One region of the uncultured Comamonas sp. genome, then DNA from elsewhere that is predicted to be linked to it. Evidence: riboswitches for the same ligand, from Rfam matches in the RefSeq annotation. Region 1 holds a riboswitch; the other holds the start of a gene.

Region 1 (5,487 bases):
CTTGGCCTGCATGCCCAACGCAATGCCCTGCTCCTCGGCCACGCCCTGGTGCTTGGCGAACTCGCGCACCTCCTGCGTGATCTTCATCGAGCAGAACTTGGGACCGCACATGGAGCAGAAATGCGCCACCTTGGCACTGTCCTTGGGCAGGGTTTCGTCATGGAAGGCGCGGGCCGTGTCCGGGTCCAGCCCCAGGTTGAACTGGTCCTCCCAGCGGAAATCGAAACGCGCCTGGCTCAATGCATCGTCACGCGCGCGCGCACCTGGGTGGCCCTTGGCCACATCGGCCGCATGCGCGGCAATCTTGTAGGCAATGATGCCCTGCTTGACGTCATCGCGGTCGGGCAGGCCCAGGTGCTCCTTCGGCGTCACATAGCAGAGCATGGCGGTGCCAAACCAGCCGATCATCGCTGCACCAATGGCACTGGCGATATGGTCGTAGCCCGGCGCAATGTCGATGGTCAGCGGGCCCAGGGTGTAGAACGGTGCCTCATGGCAGTGCTTGAGCTGCTCGGTCATGTTCGCCTGGATCATGTGCATCGGCACATGGCCCGGGCCTTCGATCATGGTCTGCACATCGTGCTTCCAGGCCAGCTGGGTCAGCTCGCCCAGCGTCGCCAGCTCGGCAAACTGCGCTTCGTCATTGGCGTCCGAGGCGCAGCCCGGGCGCAGGCCGTCGCCCAGCGAGAAGCTCACGTCGTACTGCTTCATGATGTCGCAGATTTCTTCGAAATGTTCGTAGAGGAAGCTCTCGCGGTGGTGGGCCATGCACCACTTGGCCATGATGGAGCCGCCGCGCGAGACAATGCCGGTGCGGCGCTGGGCCGTGAGGTGGATATAGGCCAGGCGCACGCCGGCGTGGATCGTGAAATAGTCCACGCCCTGCTCGGCCTGCTCCACCAGCGTGTCGCGGAAGATCTCCCAGGTCAGGTCCTCGGCAATGCCGCCTACCTTCTCCAGCGCCTGGTAGATCGGCACGGTGCCAATGGGCACTGGCGAATTGCGCACGATCCAGTCGCGCGTGGTGTGAATGTTTTTGCCGGTGGACAGGTCCATCACATTGTCGGCCCCCCAGCGGATGGCCCAGACCAGTTTCTCGACCTCTTCCTCGATGCTGGAGGTCACCGCCGAGTTGCCGATGTTGGCATTGATCTTGACCTTGAAGTTGCGGCCAATGGCCATCGGCTCGATCTCGGGGTGGTTGATGTTGGCCGGGATGATGGCCCGGCCCCGCGCCACCTCGTCGCGCACAAATTCCGGCGTGATGATCTTGGGGATCGCCGCGCCCAGGCTGTTGCCCGCCAGGCGGGCCTCGCGCGCGGCATCGCGCTGGTACTCGGCCATCCATTCGCGGCGGCCGTTCTCGCGCAGCGCGACGTATTCCATCTCGGGGGTGATGATGCCCTTACGTGCATAGTGCATCTGGGTCACGTTGGCGCCGCTCTTGGCGCGGCGCGGCTGGCGCTGCAGTGCGGCGGCCTCGGCACGCAGTTGGGCCACGCGCAGGTCTTCTTCGCCGCGCTTGCCGCCATCGTCGAGGGCCACACGCGGGCGCCCCACGTAGTATTCGCTGTCAGCGCGCGCGGCAATCCATTCGGCGCGCAGCGCGGGCAGGCCCTGGCGCACATCGATGGCCACGGCCGGGTCGGTGTAGGGTCCGGAGGTGTCGTAGACGCTGACCCGCTCCCCGTTGGTCAGTGCAATATCGCGCACCGGCACTTGCAGCTGCGGGTGGATGGCACCGGGCAGGTAGGATTTGGTCGACGCAGGAAAAGGCTGGCGCGATCGGGCCAGCAGTTCGCTAAAGCGGGCGGCATCGGGGGCATCACCGGTGGCGGGGATGAACAGGGACTCAGGGGCGTTCATGGCAGTCTCCTCAAAGCGGTTGATTTCATCGAACGCTCCGGGACGTGCCGGCCCTGCTCTGTTGCAACACGCCAGGCATGGCTGCCTGGCCGCAACACGCCCATCGACTGCACCCCGGCCCGGCCGTGCTGTGCGTTGCGCCAGGGCCGCTGTGGGGTGGCCATGGCGGCACCTGTTGCGCGCTGACAGGTGCCGTCCCCAAAAAAGACAAAACCCCAGTGCGCGAGGCGCCTGGGGTGTGCGTAGCGGAGGGCTGCAAGCGCGTGCCATGCAACGCTGCCTGCCTTCCACCGCTGTGCTTTCAGGGTCCCGCTCTTCTTCCGCCGGCATGAACCGGATCAAGTTCGTCGGGTTCGCTAATCAGCAGTCTTGCAACTGCCTTTCGCATCTCAGCGCTTTCGCACACCCCGGAGCTGCGAGCAGTATAGCCGGTTCGTGCCGCGCCTGCAGACGCGTTTTTGCCGCGCTCTGGTGCTTACCCCAGTAGGCGCGCGCGAAGCAGCCTGCAACCATCGGGGCGCAGCCGCCCACCGGTGCGCCGCACCTGGCCGTCACGCTGTACGCCTGTCCATTTGAACAAGGAGACCTCCCGATGCAAGTTCCTGCAATGCCCTCTTTGCGTTCTGCCCGGCCGCACCGGCGACGAGCGATTGCGGCCGCTGCCGCTGGCTGCGTGCTGGCCCTGCTCAGCCAAGGCGCGCTGGCGCAAGACAAGGTCCGGATCGGCTTCATCACCGACATGTCCAGCGTCTACGCCGATGTCGATGGCAAGGGCGGGGCCCTGGCCTTGCAGATGGCGATTGACGACTTTGGCGGCAAGCTGCTGGGCAAGCCGGTGGAGCTGATGGTGGCCGACCACCAGAACAAGGCCGACCTGGCCGCATCGAAGGCCCGCGAGTGGTTCGACCAGCGCGATATGCAGATGCTGGTGGGCGGCACCACCTCCAGCACCGGCCTGGCGATGGCCAAGGTGGCCGAGGAGAAAAAGCGCCTCATCATCGTGAACGGCTCGGGCACCTCGGCGCTGACCAACGACCAGTGCAGCCCCTACACCGTGCACTACGCCTACGACACCGTGGCACTGGCCAAGGGCACGGGCGGCGCGATCGTGGGCCTGGGCGACAAGGACTGGTTCTTTCTGACGGCCGACTACGCCTTTGGCCATGCGCTGGAGGCCGATACCACCAAGGTCATCAAGGCCGCCGGCGGGCGCGTGGTGGGCGCCGTGCGCCACCCGATCAATGCCTCGGATTTCTCATCCTTCCTGCTGCAGGCGCAGAACTCCAAGGCGCAGATTCTGGCCATGGCCAACGCGGGCGGCGACACCATCAACACCATCAAGGCTGCGCGCGAGTTTGGTGTCACCAAGACCATGAAACTGGCTGGCCTGCTGCTGTTCAGCTCGGACATCCACAGCCTGGGGCTCAAGCAGACCGAAGGCCTGATGTTCACCGACAGCTGGCATTGGGATTTGAACCCCGAGAGCCGCAAGTTCTCGGACCGCTTCTTCGAGAAATTCAAGAAGATGCCGACCTCGCTGCAGGCGGCCGATTACTCGGCGATGATGACTTACCTGAAGACAGCGGACCGCATCAAGTCGACCGATTCGGACAAGGTGATGGCTGCGCTGAAGGCCGAGCCACTGTCCGACTTTTATGCCAAGGGCGTTGTCCGCCCCGATGGCCGGTATGCGCATGAGATGTACCTGATGCAGGTAAAGACCCCGGCCGAATCCAAAGGCGCCTGGGATTATTTCAAGGTGCTCAAGACGCTCAGCCCCGATGAGGTCTGGACCACCAAGGCCGAAAGCACCTGCAAGCTCTGGAAGTAAATCCTCCCGCTGCTGCCCAAAAACAAAGGCCTGCGCAATGCAGGCCTTTGACTTGGACGGGTCTGCGACCCTCCGCTATTTCTTCTTGCGGTCCATGAAGGCGATCAACTCGCCCATGATGCCGCGGCGGAATGCCAGCACACAGATCACAAAAATCAGCCCGGTCACGATCGTCACCGACTCACCCAAGGTGTTGAACCATTCGACGCCCGTCAAGCGCGACAGCCAGGTGCCGATATCGCCGATCTTGTTCTCCAGCGCGACGATCACCGCCGAGCCGACGATCGGGCCGGACAGCAGGCCCAGGCCGCCCACCAAGGTCATCAGGATGACCTGGCCGGATGCCGTCCAGTGCACGTCCGTCAACGTGGCGAAGCCCAGCACCACCGTCTTGAGCGAGCCCGCCAGGCCCGCCAGCGCGGCCGAGATGACGAAGGCCAGCAGCTTGAAGCGGTTGACGTCGTAGCCCAGCGAGATGGCACGTGGCTCGTTTTCTTTCAGGGCCTTGAGCACCTGGCCGAAAGGCGAATGCACCGTGCGCATGATCAGCAGGAAGGCCAGCACCACGATGACCAGCGCCACGTAGTACATCGTCCAGTCGCTCTCCAGGCTCAGCAGGCCAAACAGCTTGCCGCGCGGTACCGCCTGCAGGCCGTCCTCACCACCGGTAAAGGGCATTTGCAGGCAGGCGAAGAACAGCATCTGCGCGAGCGCCAACGTGATCATCGAGAAATAAATCCCCTGGCGGCGAATGGCCAGCCAGCCGAACACCACGCCCAGCAATGCGCCGAACACCACACCGAACAATATGCCCAGCTCCGGCGTCAGGTGCCAGACCTTGATCGCATGGCCGGTGACATAGGCCGCGCCACCAAAGAAGGCGGCATGGCCAAAGGACAGCAGACCGGTGTAGCCCAGCAGCAGATTGAAGGCGCAGGCAAACAGTGCAAAGCACATCAGCTTCATCACGAACACCGGGTAGGCCCCCATGAACGGCGCCGCAATCAGGCCGAGCAGCAGCAAGCCGTATCCCAGTTTGGCAAACTTCTTGGAATTCATCCCCTCACCTCACTTCGCTTTGCCAAACAGGCCAGCCGGGCGTACCAGCAGCACGATGACCATGATCACAAACACGACGGTGGCCGAGGCCTCCGGGTAGAAGACCTTGGTCAGCCCTTCGATCACGCCCAGTGCCAGACCGGTGATGATGGCGCCCATGATGGAGCCCATGCCACCGATCACGACCACCGCGAACACAGTGATGATCAGGTTCTGTCCCATCAGCGGCGTGACCTGGTAGACCGGAGCGGCCAGCACGCCGGCGAAGGCGGCCAGGCCCACGCCAAAGGCATAGGTCAGCATGATCATCAGCGGCACGTTGACACCGAAGGCCTCGACCAGACGGGGGTTCTCGGTGCCGGCGCGCAGGTAGGCACCCAGGCGGGTCTTCTCGATCACGAACCAGGTGGCAAAGCAGACGACCAGCGAGGCCGCGACGACCCACATGCGGTAGTTGGGCAGCAGCATCACGCCGACATTGGTGGCGCCTTCGAGCAGCTCTGGCGTGTCGTAACCCAGGCCGGAGACACCATAGATCGAGCGGAACACACCTTCGATCAGCAACGACAGGCCCAGGGTCAGCAGCAGGCCGTAGAGGTGGTCGAGCTTGTAGATATGGCGCAGCAGGAAGCGCTCTATCAGCACCCCGATGATGCCCACCAGAATCGGTGACAGCAGCAGCATCACCCAGTAGTTGATCTGGAAGTAGGAGGCCGCCATCCAGGTGAACA
Region 2 (5,487 bases), on a different contig from region 1:
ACCGTGGTGCCCCGCGCGCGGCAGCTGCGCAGCAGCTCATCCTGCAGCTCGGCGCGGGTGATGGCGTCGAGGGCGGCAAAGGGCTCGTCAAGCAGCAGCAAGGCGGGCTCACGCATCAAGGCCCGCGCCAGCGCCACCCGGCTTTGCTGCCCGCCGGACAGCTGACGGGGATGTTGGTGCAGCAGCGCAGCCAGGCCCAGCTGGGCCAGCAGCTGCTCGGCGGCGTGACGATCCTGCGCCGTGGGCTTGCGCTGCAGCGACAGCGGCAGCAGCACGTTGTCCAGCACCGTCAACCAGTCCAGCAACGTGGGCGACTGGAACATCACACCCAGCTGCGGGCCCGGTGCCGCCAGGCTACCGCCTGCGCGCACAATGCGGCCCGCCTGCGGCTGCAGCAGGCCAGCAACCAGCTGCAGCAAGCTGGTCTTGCCGCAGCCGCTGCGGCCCAGCAGGCAGTGGAAGGCGCCTTGCGCCATCTGCCAGCTCACGCCATCCACAACCGGGGCCTGGCCCGGGTAGGCAAAGCTGAGGCGTTCGATATCAATCCATGCCATCGCGCCGCCCTCAGTCTGCGTAGCGCGCCAGCGGCTGGGCGGTGGCCTCGGCAGCGGCATCGATCTCGGTCATGCGCACCAGGTCGAGCAGGCTGAAGCGCCCATCATGGTGCCAGCCCGCCTCGGGCACGCCCATGGCACCCAAGGCGCTGATGCGGGTGACGCCGGCGGCGCCCAGCAGGCCGGCGAGGCGGTACAAATCCTCCGGGCCCACAGCCAGGCCTGCGGTTTGCAGGTAGTCGCGCTGGGCTGCCACCAGCGGCAGCGCCTGCTCCAGGCGGTCCACCCCCACCACCACAATACTGCGGTACAGAGCGGTGGGCGCGAGCGGCTCCAGGCTGTCGCTATAGGCCACGCTCCAGGGTGCATCGGCCGGGCCAATCAGCTGAGGGGCCGCGCCATCATCGGCGGGCGCGCGCCATTCCAGCGACTGCTGCCAGCGGGCCAGGCCGGCGCCCTCTTCCAGATCCAGCGGCCGGCGTGCAAAGCGCTGCTGCAGATTGGCGAGCTCGGCCGCCAGGTAATCGGCAAAGGCGCGGGGCGCGACCGTAGCGCCCCGCTCTACATAGAACACATGGGGTGAGTAGCAGCCCTGCTGGTCGTAGCGCATGACATCCCAGGCAGCCAGCCGCGCATGGGCCGGCGCCTTGACGGCATCCAGTGCCGCAGCGCCCACCATGCCAAAACCCAGCTTGTGGCCATGGGGCAAAAATCGCGTCGTCACCGGCAACTGCTGGCGCAGCGCGGCCAGCGTCTGGTTGCTGCCATAGGCCATCACGGTATCGGCCTCGGCATAGAGCACTTGCGCAGCTTCGGCGCTGTCGCCCGTCTGCGTGCCGCCGGGCCACCAGACCACCGCCAGGCAGCCGGCCAGTGGGGGATGCACCTCCGCCAGCAAGCGCGCAAACCAGCCGGCAAACAGCGGCTCGGCGCTGGCCAGCTTGCCGATGCTGGGCGCCTTGACGAGCAGGCCGCAGACCAGGCTCCACAGCGACAGCGCCGGCACATTGCCGGCCCAGCTGTGCAGCAGCAGGCCCGGGCCGTAGGCGCGCACCGCCCCGCCTTTGACGGCGGGCACAAAGCCATCGAGCACAGCAGGGTTGGCAAAATCCTCGCCGGCAAAGCGCCACAGCTGGGGCGCCCGAAAAGTCTTAAACAGGCCGTTGAGCCCCAGACGCACCATTGCCGCGTCATATCCGCAGACCAGCGGCAGGCAGGCATCGATCTGGCGGCGGTAGGGGTCGGCCGGGTCCAGGAGGCGGGCAATGGCGCGGTCAATGGCAGCCACGATCTCGGCCAGCGGCATGGGCTGCAGCTGGCGCTGCCCGGCCGCACGCACCCGCGCGGTCAGCGCCTGCATCTGCGCGCTGCTGAGCACCGGCACCTCGACCTCCAGCCGCTTGCCTGCACGCTCAAACACCAGCACCTGCCAGCGCAGCTGGTTGTCATCCAGGCCAGGCAGGTAGCCGGCCCGTAGGCGCTCGGCCATGCGCTCAGGCGCTTGTGCCTGCATCATGCGCGCGCCGCTTGCACAAACTCATCAACCGCCAGCGAGCAGCCCTTGGCAGCGGCCCCTTCGGCCCGGCCCAGCAGCAAAAAGCCGCCCTCGGCCCACTGGCCCACATCCTCGGTCAGGATGGTGCTGACCGCGTTGTAGTTGGCCAGGTCGCAGTGCACCAGGATGCCGCGCTCGCCCGGCGCCACACTGCGGCCGCTGACGGGCTCGACCAGGCGCGAGCGAATCCAGTGCGGTCCGGATTTGACCGAGGGCAAGCGGGCATTGCCGTTGTCGTAGAACTGGGTGCTCAGCTCGGTCATGCCATACATGTTGATGCAGAGCTCGGGCGGCACGCCCAGCAGTTCGGTCAGGCCGGCATAAAAATCGGCCAACGGCAGATCGCGCGACTGGCCCTTGTAGCCGCCGGTGTCCAAAATGCGGCTGCCCGCCGGCAGCTGAAAGCGGCGGCCCTGGGCGCGCAGCGCATCCATCACATGCACGAGGCTGAAGCTCGCGCCCAGCAGCGCATAGGGCTGGCCGGTGCGCTCGGCCGCTTCCAGCACGGCGCAGAGCCCGTCCATATCCAGGCCCTCCGGCCCCAGAAAATAGCGGCTCTCCGGCGTACCAAAGCTCGACTTGGCCAGCGCCAGGTAATGCGCCAGCGAGGAGTTGGGCATGGCCACTTCATCGGGGAACAGGATGCCCATCGGCATGCGCGCCGTGCCCTGCATGAAGCGGGTGGCGAAGTGCTGCTGCATCGACAGGTCATACACCTGCAACGCCGGATGGAAATGCCGGCCCCGCGCGGCGCGGCCGGTGGTGCCGCTGGTCATGAAGACGCGTTCGGCCTGCGACCGCGGCTCGCTGCGCAGCTCCAGCGCCTTGAAAGCATCGATGGGCACGGCCGGGATGTCGCTCCAGGTCTTGACCGTGCGCGGGCTGGCGCCACGGCGCTGGCAAAAGCTGCGGAACGGCGTATTCGATGCGTATTGGTAGGCAAAAAGACGCAGCGCGAGCTGGTCAAACTGGTCATCGGTGCAGCCATCCATTGCGATGAATGCAAGCAGGTCTGCGACCAGCGTATCGGCCTTGTCCATGGAATTCCTTCAAGAGCGGTGACGTCATGCTCCGAAGGCTCCCCCCATGCGCGCAAGGCGCCCCATGGCAGGGAACTGGCTCTTCTTCCGCCGGAATGACCCGGTTCAAGTTCTCGGGTGTAGATCTCAGCACTGGCGTGCACCCCGGAGCAGGCGCCATCTTAACCGAGCACCACCGGCGCGAGGCCGAGCAGGCTTCAAGCCAGGGTCTGCGCCACGGTCAATCCCAGGACCTCCGCCAACCCCACGTCAGGGAAAGCACCAGGGCCACCGCGATGGTGCATGCGCGTCCTTCCACCAGTCGTACATGCACCAGGCCAAGGCATTTCCTGCCGATTCCTGCACCATATCCAGGCGGCGCGGTATCCACGTAACCCATTGTGGTGCCTTGCAAATTTTTTGCGGCAGATCAAAGCAGCCATGCTGGAAATCACCTAGTCCGGCACCCTTTTCTTCTGCGATTCAGTCTGTTAACTTATGTCCTGTCGACAGACGACTGTCGCTAGACGACATAAATTCAACGAGGACAACAATGCTTGCAATGGCTGATGCCGACGTCCAATCCGGCTACGACAAATCGCATACCGAGAGCGAACAGCGGGTTCGCGAAGACCTGGCCGCCGCCTACCGCCTGATGGCCCATTTCGGGATGGACGACAGCATCTACACGCACATCTCGGCGCGGGTGCCGGGCCGTACTGACCAGTTCCTCATCAACCCCTTTGGCACCCTGTTCAAGGACATCACGGCCAGCTCGCTGGTCAAGATCGACGCCGAGGGCCGCATCGTGGAAGACACGCCCTACCAAGTGAACCCGGCCGGCTTTGTGATCCACAGCGCCGTGCATGCCGCGCGGCACGACGCCGCCTGCGTCGTGCACTCGCACACCGAAGCGGGCGTGGCCGTCTCCTCGCTGCAATGCGGCCTGCAGCCCAGCAACCAGTGGGCACTGCAGTTCTACAACCGCGTCGTCTACCACACCTTTGAGGGCATCGCGCTGGATCTGCATGAGCGCGAGCGCCTGGTCGCCGACCTGGGCAGCACGGCCAAGGCGATGGTGCTGCGCAACCACGGCCTGCTCACCTTGGGCAACAGCGTCGCCGAGGCCTTCATCCTGATGCTGAACCTGGACCGCGCCTGCCGTGTGCAGCTGGCCATCCAGTCCAGCGGCCAGGCCATCAACCCCGTGCCGCCCGAGGTGTGCGAGCTGACCGCGCGCCAGTACGAAAGCGGCGACACCGATGTGATGCCCGGCCAGCCCAAGCGCGCCGACCCGCATGAGCGCGAATGGCAGGGCCTGCTGGGCTTTTTGCAGCCGCCCGGCCGCAGCCAATACCGCGACTGACCAGCGCGACGGACCTGCGACTGACGCCCCCGACCCTTGCATGCCGCCGCCTTCGCGGCCCCTCCGCCGCAACCCCAACGGGCCAGGCCCCCTCGATACCAAGACAGGAAGCAACCATGATCAATCGGCGTGAACTCATCTCCTACAGCCTGGCAGGAGCCGGCCTCAGCATCGCGGGCGTGCCCATGGCGGCCCTGGCACAGCAGACCAAGGGAACGATCAACGTGATGGTGCAGCCCGAGCCCTCGGGCCTGATGCTGGGCATCGTGCAAAACGGCCCGACCCAGCTGGTATCCGGCTATATCTACGAGGGCCTGCTGCGCTACGACGACAAGCTGGAGCCCCATGGCCTGCTGGCGACGGCCTGGAGCCGCTCCGACGACGGCCTGACCTATACCTTCAAGCTCAAGTCCGGCGTCAAGTGGCACGACGGCAAGCCCTTCTCGGCCGATGACGTGGTGTTCTCGGTCGACAAGTTTCTACGCAAGACCCATGCCCGCCTGCGCGCATCGCTGGAGCCGCTGGAGAGCGTGCGCGCCATCGATGCGCAGACGGTGGAGTTCAAGCTCAAGTACCCGTTTGGCCCCTTCATCAGCCTGTTCGACACCGGCTCGATGCCGATGATCCCCAAGCACATCTACGACAACACCGACTACGCTACCAACCCGGCCAATGCCAAGCCCATCGGCACGGGTCCCTTCAAATACAAGGAATGGGTGCGGGGCTCCTACATCCAGCTGGTGGCCAATGAGCTCTACCACACCAAGGGCGAGCCGATGGTGGAGAACCTCTACTTCCACATCATTCCCGATGCAGCCTCGCGCGCTGCGGCGTTTGAATCGGGCAAGGTCGATGTGGTGCCAGGGGGCGCGGTCGAGTTCTTTGATGTAGCGCGCCTGGCCAAGCTGCCTGGAGCTGCCGTCACCACCAAGGGCTGGGAGTTCTACTCGCCCCATTCCTGGCTGGTGCTGAACAACCGCAAGGCGCCCTTTG

Evidence for each region. Region 1 has a riboswitch for thiamine pyrophosphate ahead of thiC (phosphomethylpyrimidine synthase ThiC). Riboswitches for the same ligand answer to the same signal wherever they lie in the genome.
Region 2: it holds a riboswitch for thiamine pyrophosphate, as region 1 does, so the genes downstream of both, ACHWUQ_RS22440 (long-chain fatty acid--CoA ligase) here and thiC (phosphomethylpyrimidine synthase ThiC) in region 1, are expected to answer to the same signal.

What each region holds. Positions count from the first base shown of each region.
Region 1 covers NZ_CAXYJV010000038.1:81,747-87,233, forward strand. Annotated here, with positions in the region: gene thiC (phosphomethylpyrimidine synthase ThiC) at 1-1,866, opposite strand, end outside; TPP riboswitch at 2,165-2,286, opposite strand; gene ACHWUQ_RS13960 (ABC transporter substrate-binding protein) at 2,474-3,697, shown strand; gene ACHWUQ_RS13965 (branched-chain amino acid ABC transporter permease) at 3,773-4,756, opposite strand; gene ACHWUQ_RS13970 (branched-chain amino acid ABC transporter permease) at 4,766-5,487, opposite strand, start outside.
Region 2 covers NZ_CAXYJV010000050.1:329,652-335,138, forward strand. Annotated here, with positions in the region: gene ACHWUQ_RS22430 (ABC transporter ATP-binding protein) at 1-554, opposite strand, end outside; gene ACHWUQ_RS22435 (acyl-CoA reductase) at 565-2,070, opposite strand; gene ACHWUQ_RS22440 (long-chain fatty acid--CoA ligase) at 2,067-3,149, opposite strand; TPP riboswitch at 3,215-3,306, opposite strand; gene ACHWUQ_RS22445 (class II aldolase/adducin family protein) at 3,682-4,494, shown strand; gene ACHWUQ_RS22450 (ABC transporter substrate-binding protein) at 4,614-5,487, shown strand, end outside.